DNA from 2 places in the Kitasatospora sp. NPDC048722 genome. Region 2 is predicted to be linked to the other one. Evidence: riboswitches for the same ligand, from Rfam matches in the RefSeq annotation. Region 2 holds a riboswitch; the other holds the start of a gene.

The links. A riboswitch is a leader RNA that binds a small molecule or an ion and turns the genes downstream of it on or off. The one in region 2 is predicted to bind glycine.
Region 1: linked by a shared signal. The riboswitch ahead of gcvT (glycine cleavage system aminomethyltransferase GcvT) and the one ahead of gcvP (aminomethyl-transferring glycine dehydrogenase) in region 2 are both predicted to bind glycine.

Annotation. Positions count from the first base shown of each region.
Region 1 is NZ_JBEZGX010000035.1:43,998-48,757, reverse strand. It holds gene gcvH (glycine cleavage system protein GcvH) at 1-84, opposite strand, end outside; gene gcvT (glycine cleavage system aminomethyltransferase GcvT) at 184-1,305, opposite strand; glycine riboswitch at 1,537-1,642, opposite strand; gene AB0C76_RS24590 (enhanced serine sensitivity protein SseB C-terminal domain-containing protein) at 1,887-2,681, shown strand; gene AB0C76_RS24585 (enhanced serine sensitivity protein SseB C-terminal domain-containing protein) at 2,798-3,721, shown strand; gene AB0C76_RS24580 (ABC transporter permease) at 4,178-4,760, shown strand, end outside.
Region 2 is NZ_JBEZGX010000097.1:13,860-18,619, reverse strand. It holds gene AB0C76_RS39340 (MFS transporter) at 1-816, opposite strand, end outside; gene AB0C76_RS39335 (PRC and DUF2382 domain-containing protein) at 1,051-2,067, opposite strand; glycine riboswitch at 2,292-2,395, shown strand; gene gcvP (aminomethyl-transferring glycine dehydrogenase) at 2,636-4,760, shown strand, end outside.

The sequences.
Region 1 (4,760 bases), on a different contig from region 2:
GATGCCGACCGTCGAGACACCGTCCTCGGCGGCCGTCAGCCACTCGTGCTCCTTGGTGTACTGCAGGTGCTGGGGGTTGCTCATGGCGTCATTCTCCAGGATGGGAAGCGGGTACGACGAAGCGGGCCGCCGCGCGGACGGCTTCGTCGCGGATCAGTGGTGACCGAGGGCCCGGGAAGATCCTCAGCGGGCGCGCTTGTAGAACGGCAGGGCGACGACCTCGACCGGCTCGTGCCTGCCGCGTACGTCCACCGCGACGGCGGTGCCGGGGGCGGCGTGGGCCGCGTCGACGTAGGCGATCGCGATCGGCTTGCCCAGCGTCGGGGACGGCGCGCCCGAGGTGATCCGGCCGATCGGGGCCCCGTCGGCGGAGACCACGGTGTACTCGGCGCGCGGCACGCGCTTGCCCTCGGAGACCAGGCCGACCAGGACGCGCGGCGGGTTCGCCTCCGCCTCGGCGGCGGCCTTCTCCAGCGCCTTGCGGCCGACGAAGGCGCCGTCGTTGGTGGTCTTGTCGAAGCGGACGACCCGGCCGAGGCCGGCGTCGAACGGGGTCAGGTCGGTGGAGAGCTCGTGCCCGTACAGCGGCATGCCCGCCTCCAGGCGCAGGGTGTCGCGGCAGGACAGGCCGCACGGCACCAGGCCGTGGCCCTCGCCGGCGGCGGTCAGCGCCTGCCAGACCGTCTCGGCGTCGGCCGGGGCGCAGAAGATCTCGAAGCCGTCCTCGCCGGTGTAGCCCGTGCGGGCGAGCAGCACGTCCCGGTCGGCCACCCGGGCCGGGAGGATCGCGTAGTACTTCAGGCCGGGGAGGTCGGCCTCGGTGGTCTTCGCGAGGATCGCGGTGGACTCCGGGCCCTGGACGGCGATCAGCGCGTAGGTGTCGCGGTCGTCGGTGACGACGGCGTCGAAGCCCTTGGCGCGGGCGATCAGCTCGTCCAGCACCAGCTGGGCGTTGGAGGCGTTGGCGACGACGAGGAAGGAGTCCTCGCGCAGGCGGTAGACGATCAGGTCGTCCAGGATGCCGCCGTCCTCGGCGCAGATCATGGTGTAGCGGGCGCGCAGCACGCCGAGGGCGGAGACGAAGCCGACCAGCGCGTGGTCCAGCATCTCGCCGGCCTGGGGGCCGGTCACGGTGATCTCGCCCATGTGGGACAGGTCGAACAGACCGGCCTTGGTGCGGACCGCGAGGTGCTCCTCGCGCTCGCTGCCGTAACGCAGCGGCATGTCCCAGCCGGCGAAGTCGGTCATGGTCGCGCCGAGGGCGCGGTGCAGCGCGTCGAGCGCGGTGAGGCGGAGGGACGACATGGCCTGGGAACTCCTCGGTCTGGGCACTCAGGGGTGCACGCGCCGGACCGGACCCGCTCGGGGACCGACTCCTGCGCGCGGGCATGCGGCGGCGTGGGTCTCCCCATCTGTCGTCGAACCTGAGAGCTTCACCGCGCAGCGGCCCGTTGCTGTTTCCAGCTTTCCGGACAGAATGGCGGCTTGCACCGTGGGTGGACGCACGACAGGCCGTGCGCCGCTTTCCAGATGTGCCTAACCCGTGCGGTAGGGGGGCCTGAGAGATTCCGGGGAGGACTTGCTCCTTCGGCGCCGGCCGTGCCGCCAGACGGGGCACTCCGGACTCTCCCGCGCGGGTTCGAGCGGCCGGTATGGAGTTGGTGGGGCCGACTGCGCACGACGCCGTCGGACGCGCACATCATGGCACGTCCGCGGCACCGATGGGAGGGGGGACCCGGTCACACGACACGCAGGGGAACGCGCGCCCCCGGGGTCTGCCGCCGATGTCCCGCCGGCCGTGCGGCGTTGACATCGACGGCAGACCCTAGACTGCTGCGCGTCGGCAGCAGTGGGCGGCCGACCGGCAGAGGGCGGTACAGGGGCGCATGGGGTACCCGGTGGAGCAGCAGCAGGGGTGGGGCGGCCCGGACACGCCGCCGCCGGGCGGGGCCTGGCCGGCCAACGAGCTGGAGCAGGTGCTCACCGCCGCGCTGGGCGATCCGGGCGCGACGCCGCGGGTGGTCGAGGTACTGGCCCGCAGCCAGGTGTGGATCCCGCTGCCCGCCGGGGGCGACCCGCAGGGGCAGTCGCTGGACCTGCCGACGATCGAGCTGGGCGGCGAGCCGTACGTCCCGGTCTTCTCCTCGCAGGAGGTGTTCCTCCAGCAGGCGCCGGGGATGGCGTTCGCGATCGCCCCGGCCTGGGAGTTCGCCCGCGGGCTGCCGCTGGGCGTCGGGATCGCCGTCAACCCCGAGGCGGCGGTGGGCATCCCGGTGCCGCCGCAGGGCGTCGCCGAGCTGCGCCGCGGTCCGCGCGAGGACCGCTGGGAGGACCCCGCGGCGCCGACCGGCGGCCGGGTCGCGCTGCGCGAGCCCGTGCCGGGGGAGGACCCGGAGCACTTCCTGGCCGTCTGCCGCGCCGAACTCGCGGCCCTGCCGGGAGTGTTGACCGCCCGCCGCGCGCTCGCGAGCATCGAGGGCGAGCCGACCGTGATGTTCATCGGCGTGCAGCTGGACCCGGCCGCCCCGGCCGACCCGGCGGCGGTGAACGAGGCGCTCGGCCGCGCGCTGGGAACCGCGCCGCTGCCCGGCGGCGTCCACCTCGTGCTGCTCGACCTCGCCGACGATCCGGTGGTCGAGTGGCTGCTCACCCGGGTGCTGCCGTTCTACGCGCGGGTGTGACGGGGTTCGTTCGTAGGCACGTCGCCGTGGCGTCGGCCGGTGCCGCGCCATAGGGTGCGTGCAGACGGCCGACGGGCCGGCGGCAGGTGAGGAAAGAGGCGCGGCGAGGTGGGCGCATGAGTGCGGGAGCGGTGTCCGGTGGTGCACCGGGGCCCTGGGGCCAGGCACCGGCCGGACGCCCCGGCGCGGATCCGGGCGCGCTGGAGCGCGCGCTGCGCGAGGTCGCGCCGGAGCGCTACGAGGCGTACGAGCAACTGCTCCGCGCCCTGGCCGAGGGCCAGGTCTGGATGCTGCTGTGGCACGGCACCCCGGGCAGCCCGGACGCCCAATACGGGAACATGGAGATCAGCGGCCACGGCTACGCGCCGGCCGTCACCTCCCCCGAGCAGCTGGCGGCCTCCGGCTGGGCGCGCGCCCACGAGGTCGTCTCCGGGCGCGAGATCGCCGCGTCGCTGTACCGCACCCGCTGGGGCCTGTGGCTGAACCCGCACGCCCCGGGCGGCGGGGTCGGCGTGCCGTGGGCGGACCTGCGGCGGATCGCGGCGGGCCTGGACCGGCTGCCGGCCGGGCCGCTGAGGCTCAGCGAGCCTCAGGTGAACGCCCAGCAGTTCTTCGCGCTGCTGGAGCACCAGGCGACCGAGGTGCGGGCCGTCCGGGCGCTGCGCCGGGCCTGGGTGCAGCCGGCCGTGGGCGAACCGTACCTGGCCATCGGGCTGGACCTGTACGACAGCTCCCCGCCGGCCGTGGAGGCGGTGCGCGCGCTGATGCAGCGGGCGATCGCGGTGGCCCCGGAGGGGCTGGCGGTGTCCACGGTGGCGATGGCGGACGAGTACGACCCGGTGGCGCTGTGGATGCGGGCCAGGGCGCGGCCGTTCTACGACCGCGAGGCGGCCGGGCTCGGCCGGCCGACCGGCGCCTACCCGCCGGTGCCGCCGCCGGGCCACCAGGCCCCGCCGTACTACCCGCAGCAGACCGGGCCGGGCTGGCACGGGCAGCCGCAGCCGCCCCAGCGGCCGTGGCCCGGCTACCCGGGGCGCTGAACCGCTAAACCCGCCAAAATCCAATTCCAGAAGCCGACTTGACTTTGCGTCAGGTCGGCTTCGGCGTTTTCCGGACGACTTCGCGGCTGCTGGTGTCAGGCATCTTGACATGGTTATCACGCCCATGTGAAGAGGGATATGCCGATGATCGTGGAGGTGCATGCACGCAGATCACAGTTGGGCATCTGTCGCTTGGCAGGGCTGGCGCAAGCCAGTTCGGATGGCAGAGAGTTCTGCGCAACGCACCGCGCGAAATCGGAACCCCACAAAGGTGAACGCGCACGCCGACCGCTCCAGCCACGCGACGCCCATCCCGCGTGGTGGCAGTGCCCCGTGCACGACGCACTGCCGCGAAACCCCGCTCCTTAGCACCTCCGCACGTCCGCATAGCCGCACCGCCGAAGCCGGCGACCGGCACCCGTGGGCCGGCCACCGTCGGCGAGGGGACCTACTGACATGACCGCATCCGTCACCACCGCCGGGAACGATCCGGAGGCAGCCGCCCCCGAGAGCCCGGCCAAGAAGATCGAGGGCCGCTCCCTCGGCCAGATCGCCTGGACCCGTTTCAAACGGGACAAACTGGCCGTCGTCGGCGGCGTCGTCGTGATCCTGCTGATCGTGCTCGCCGTGCTGGCCAAGCCGATAGAAGGGTTGTTCGGCCTCGATCCGGACGCCTTCAACCAGGACCTGCTGGACGCCAACCTCGGCGGCCTGCCGCTCGGGGACTGGGGCGGCATGAGCTGGGACCACCCGCTCGGCGTCGACCCCCTCACCGGCCGCGACCTGCTCTCCCGCGTCATCGAGGGCTCCTGGGTCTCGCTGCTGGTCGCCTTCGGCGCGACGCTGCTGTCCAACACCATCGGCACCGTGCTCGGCGTCATGGCCGGCTACTACGGCGGCTGGGTGGACACGTTGATCAGCCGCATCATGGACGTATTCCTCGCGTTCCCGCTGCTGCTCTTCGCGATCGCGATCTCGACCTCGCTGCAGGGCGGCGCGTTCGGTCTGCACGGCCTGCCGCTGCACCTCCTGGTGCTGA
Region 2 (4,760 bases):
GACCGCGGGACGGGACATCATGCTCAGGTCCACGAGCGGGTGCGCGACCTTGACCTCGACGACGCCCCAGATCAGGGCCACGACGGCGGCGACGGCGAACAGGCCGAGGGTCTTGGTGGAGGTCCAGCCCCAGTGGTTGCCCTGGCTGACCGCGACCAGCAGGGCGGAGAGCCAGCCGGCCAGGGTGAGGGCGCCGAGCGGGTCGGCGCCGCCCTCCTTGTCGGTCACCGGGTCGGACGGGACGCGGAAGGCGACCAGGGCGACGGCGATCAGGCCGAAGACGAGGCCCATCCAGAAGATCGACTTGTAGTTCCAGTGCTCCAGCAGGAGACCGGTGGCCACCAGGCCGAGGCCGGAGCCGACGCCCATCGAGGCGCTGATGGCGGCGACGCCGCCGGTCACCTTCTGCTTGGGCAGCTCGTCGCGGACGATGCTGATCGCCAGCGGCATCACGCCACCGCCGGCGCCCTGGAGGACGCGGGCGATGATCAGCAGGCTGAACGAGTGGGTGCTGACGGCGAGCGCCGAACCGGCGACCAGACCGGCCAGCGAGATCAGCAGCATCGGCTTGCGGCCCCGGAGGTCGCCGAAGCGGCCCAGGAGGGGAGTCAGCACGGCGGCGGAGAGCAGGTTGGCGGTCATCAGCCAGGTGATGTTGGAGCCGGAGACGTCCAGTTCCTTGGCCAGCGACGGCAGGATCGGGACGACCGCGGTCTGCACCACGCTGAACGACAGCATCGCCAGGATGAGGGCCGGCAGGACCCGGGTGGTGCTCTGCTTCTCGGCCGCGGTGGTGGGCTGTGGTGCCTCACTCACGGTTGCTTCCTCCCGTACATAGTGAATGAACTGAAATAACCATGCAGGGAGATACTTCAGAGTGTCAAATATCGAGTGGTTAAGGTTTGGCAAAGGGGGGTCGTCGGGTGGGGGTGGGGGTGCCCGCGGCGGGCCGGGGGTGGGTGCGGTGTGGCGGAGGGACAGGTGGCTGCAGGGAGCCGGCGGGCATGGCAAAGGCTCCCGGTGGGGCCGGGAGCCTTTGGGTGGCGCTGGTCAGGACATGGGGCGGAGGGAAGGGCCGTTGGGGGTGGCGGGGGTGGCGGGGGTGGCGGGGGTGGCGGGGGTGTCGTCGTGGACCTCGACGTTCTCGCGGCGGAGTTCGTCGTGGATGACCTCCTCCGCCGTGTAGCGCTCGACGACGAGGCGGACCCGCTCGATCGGGGCGAGGTACTTGCGGACCACCGGGCGCTCCTCGCGCAGGGTGACCTCCTCCACCGCCTCGGCGATCTCCTTCTCGGTGAGGGTCGCCCGCTCGGCGTCGCCCACCGGCATCCGCTCCACCCGGACGCGTTCGCGGACCACCGGGACCCGGCGCTCGACCTGCTCGCTCGTCACGTACTTGCGCAGCTTCGCCGTGCCCAGTACGTGCCACTCGGTGGTGATGTCCAGCCGCTCCTCGCGGCAGGTGATCTCGACCGGGCCACTGGGGGCGGACGGCGCCCCGGTCGCCGGAGCGCTCTGGGGCCTGGACTGGGCGGGTGGTTGGGCGGTCGTGGTCGCGGCCGCCATCGGGGCGGCTGTCGGCGCGGGGGTGCTGAGGGTCCGCACGTGGGCCTCCGGGGCGGTCGTGGTGGGAGCGGCGGTGAGGGTGGTCGTGGTCATGGGGGCGACGGTCGTCGTGGCGGCGGCCGCGGCGGTGCCGAAGTCGAGGTCGGGCTTCGGCGGTCCGGCGTCGCCGTTCACCGGCCGGCCGTTCGCCGGGGTGTCGAGGCCGTAGTAGCGGTAGAGCTGGAGCTCCTGGGCCGGCGACAGGTGCTGGCCGACGCCGAAGTCCGGCGACTCCTTGACCAGCGACTTGTCGTACGGCACGCGGAGCTCGTCGCCGGAGAACTCGCTCGTGGTGAGCGGGACGAAGGCGTCCCGGCCGAAGATGCCGGTGCGGACGGCGGCCCACTCGGGCTGGCCGGTGGCGTCGTCCAGGTACACCTCGTCAACCGTGCCGATCTTGTCTCCGTTGCGGTCGACCGCCTTGTGGCCGATGAGGTCGCGGGGGTCGATATCGGTTTGCACTCTTTCCTCCAGTGCGCTGCGCCTGCGGAACTCCCGCAGGACGGCGGCCGGAGCACCCGTGCCGTCCGCCACTTCACACCAAAAGCCATCAACCGGACGGCCGCGAGCGGGATGCGTCCGGACGGGCTGCGGGGTGGGCCGTTCGGGGGACGCGCGTAGACCCCGGGTGACCGGACACACCCGTGATCGAACGGGCTCCCGCTGGTACCCTGGGCCGCGACCGCCGAGCCCGCTCGGGAGAGTCCCCGAAGGCGAAAACCGCTGGTCGGGGCGCCGAAGGAGCAACTCCTCCCCGGAATCTCTCAGGCATCCGTACCGTGTGGGATAGGTCACTCTGGAAAGCAGGGCAGGACCGCCGGCGAGGGAGCCGACGGCCACCACCCTCACCGACGGTGCAAGCCGGCGGAGCGCCCACAGCGCGCCGCGCGGGCGAAGCTCTCAGGTCCCGATGACAGAGGGGGAGGCCTGTCGGGTCCGCCCGCCACCAGGCCCACCCGCTGTCCGCAGCGGTGCAGGCCGACCGGCGTGCGTACCCCCGCCGGTCCGTGACCAGGAGGCCTCGACCACCATGAACGCCCAGTCGAACGCGGGACGCCCGAGCGGCGCCGTCACCCTCACCGAGCTCGAGCAGGCCAGCCCCTTCGAGAACCGCCACATCGGCCCCGACGCCGCCGCGCAGGAGAAGATGCTGGCGCAGGTCGGCTACGGCTCGCTGGACGAGCTCGCCGCCACCGCCGTGCCCGAGGCGATCCGTTCCATCACGGGTCTGGACCTGCCCGCCGGCCGCAGCGAGGCCCAGGTCCTCGCGGAGCTGCGCGAGCTGGCCGGCCGCAACCAGGTGCTCCAGCCGATGATCGGCCTGGGCTACTACGGCACCTTCACCCCGCCGGTGATCCTGCGCAACGTCCTGGAGAACCCGGCCTGGTACACCGCGTACACCCCGTACCAGCCGGAGATCTCGCAGGGCCGCCTGGAGGCGCTGCTCAACTTCCAGACCCTGGTCTCCGACCTGACCGGCCTGCCCACCTCGGGCTCCTCGCTGCTCGACGAGGGCACCGCCGCCGCCGAGGCGATGGCGCTGGCCCGCCGCGTCACCAAGGTCAAGGGCGGCGTGTTCCTCGTCGACGCCGAGACCCTGCCGCAGACCGTCGCGGTGATCAACACCCGCGCCGTGCCGACCGGTGTCGAGGTCGTCGTCGCGGACCTCTCCGAGGGCATCCCGGCCGAGATCGCCGAGCGCGGCGTCTTCGGCGTGCTGCTCCAGTACCCGGGCGCCACCGGTGTCGTGCGCGACCTCGCCCCCGTCATCGAGCAGGCCCACGGCCTCGGCGCGATCGTCGCGGTCGCCGCCGACCTGCTGGCGCTGACCCTGCTCAAGTCGCCCGGCTCGCTCGGCGCCGACATCGCCTGCGGCACCTCGCAGCGCTTCGGCGTGCCGATGGGCTTCGGCGGCCCGCACGCCGGCTACCTGTCGGTGCGCGCCGAGTACGCCCGCTCGCTGCCCGGCCGCCTGGTCGGCGTCTCCGTCGACTCGGACGGCAACCGCGCCTACCGCCTGGCGCTGCAGACCCGCGAGCAGCACATCCGCCGCGAGAAGGCCACCAGCAACATCTGCACCGCCCAGGTGCTGCTCGCCGTCATGGCCTCGATGTACGCCGTCTACCACGGCCCGGACGGCCTGGCCGACATCGCCCGCCGCACCCACCGCTACGCCGCCGCCCTCGCCGAGGGCCTGCGGGCCGGCGGCGTCGAGCTGCTGCACGGCGAGTTCTTCGACACCGTCACCGCCGTCGTCCCGGGCCGCGCCGCCGAGATCGCCGCCGCCGCCCGCGCCAACGGCATCAACCTGTACCAGGACGGCGAGGACCGGATCTCGGTCTCCACCGACGAGACCACCACCCGCGAGCACCTGGCCGGCGTCTGGGCCGCGTTCGGCGTGCCCGCCGTCGAGGCCGCCGAGACCGCCGACGCGCTGCCCGCCGCGCTGCTGCGCGAGGACGACTACCTCACCCACCCGGTCTTCCACAGCCACCGCTCGGAGACCGCCATGCTGCGCTACCTGCGCCGCCTGTCGGACCGGGACTACGCGCTGGACCGCGGCATGATCCCGCTGGGCTCCTGCACCATGAAGCTCAACGCGACCACCGAGATGGAGCCGGTGACCTGGCCGGAGTTCGGCCAGCTGCACCCGTTCGCGCCGATCGACCAGGCCCAGGGCTACCTGACCCTGATCCGCCAGCTGGAGCAGCAGCTGGTCGAGGTGACCGGCTACGACGCCGTCTCGATCCAGCCGAACGCCGGTTCGCAGGGCGAGCTGGCCGGCCTGCTGGCCGTCCGTGCCTACCACCACGCCAACGGCGACACCCAGCGCGACGTCTGCCTGATCCCGTCCTCCGCGCACGGCACCAACGCGGCCTCCGCCGTGATGGCCGGCATGCGGGTCGTCGTGGTGAAGACCCTCGCCGACGGCGACGTGGACGTCGAGGACCTGAAGGCCAAGATCGAGAAGCACCGTGACAGCCTGTCGGTGCTGATGGTCACCTACCCGTCCACCCACGGCGTGTACGAGACCGAGATCACCCAGATCTGCGCCCTGGTGCACGAGGCGGGCGGCCAGGTGTACGTCGACGGCGCCAACCTGAACGCCCTGGTCGGCCTCGCCAAGCCGGGCAAGTTCGGCGCGGACGTCTCGC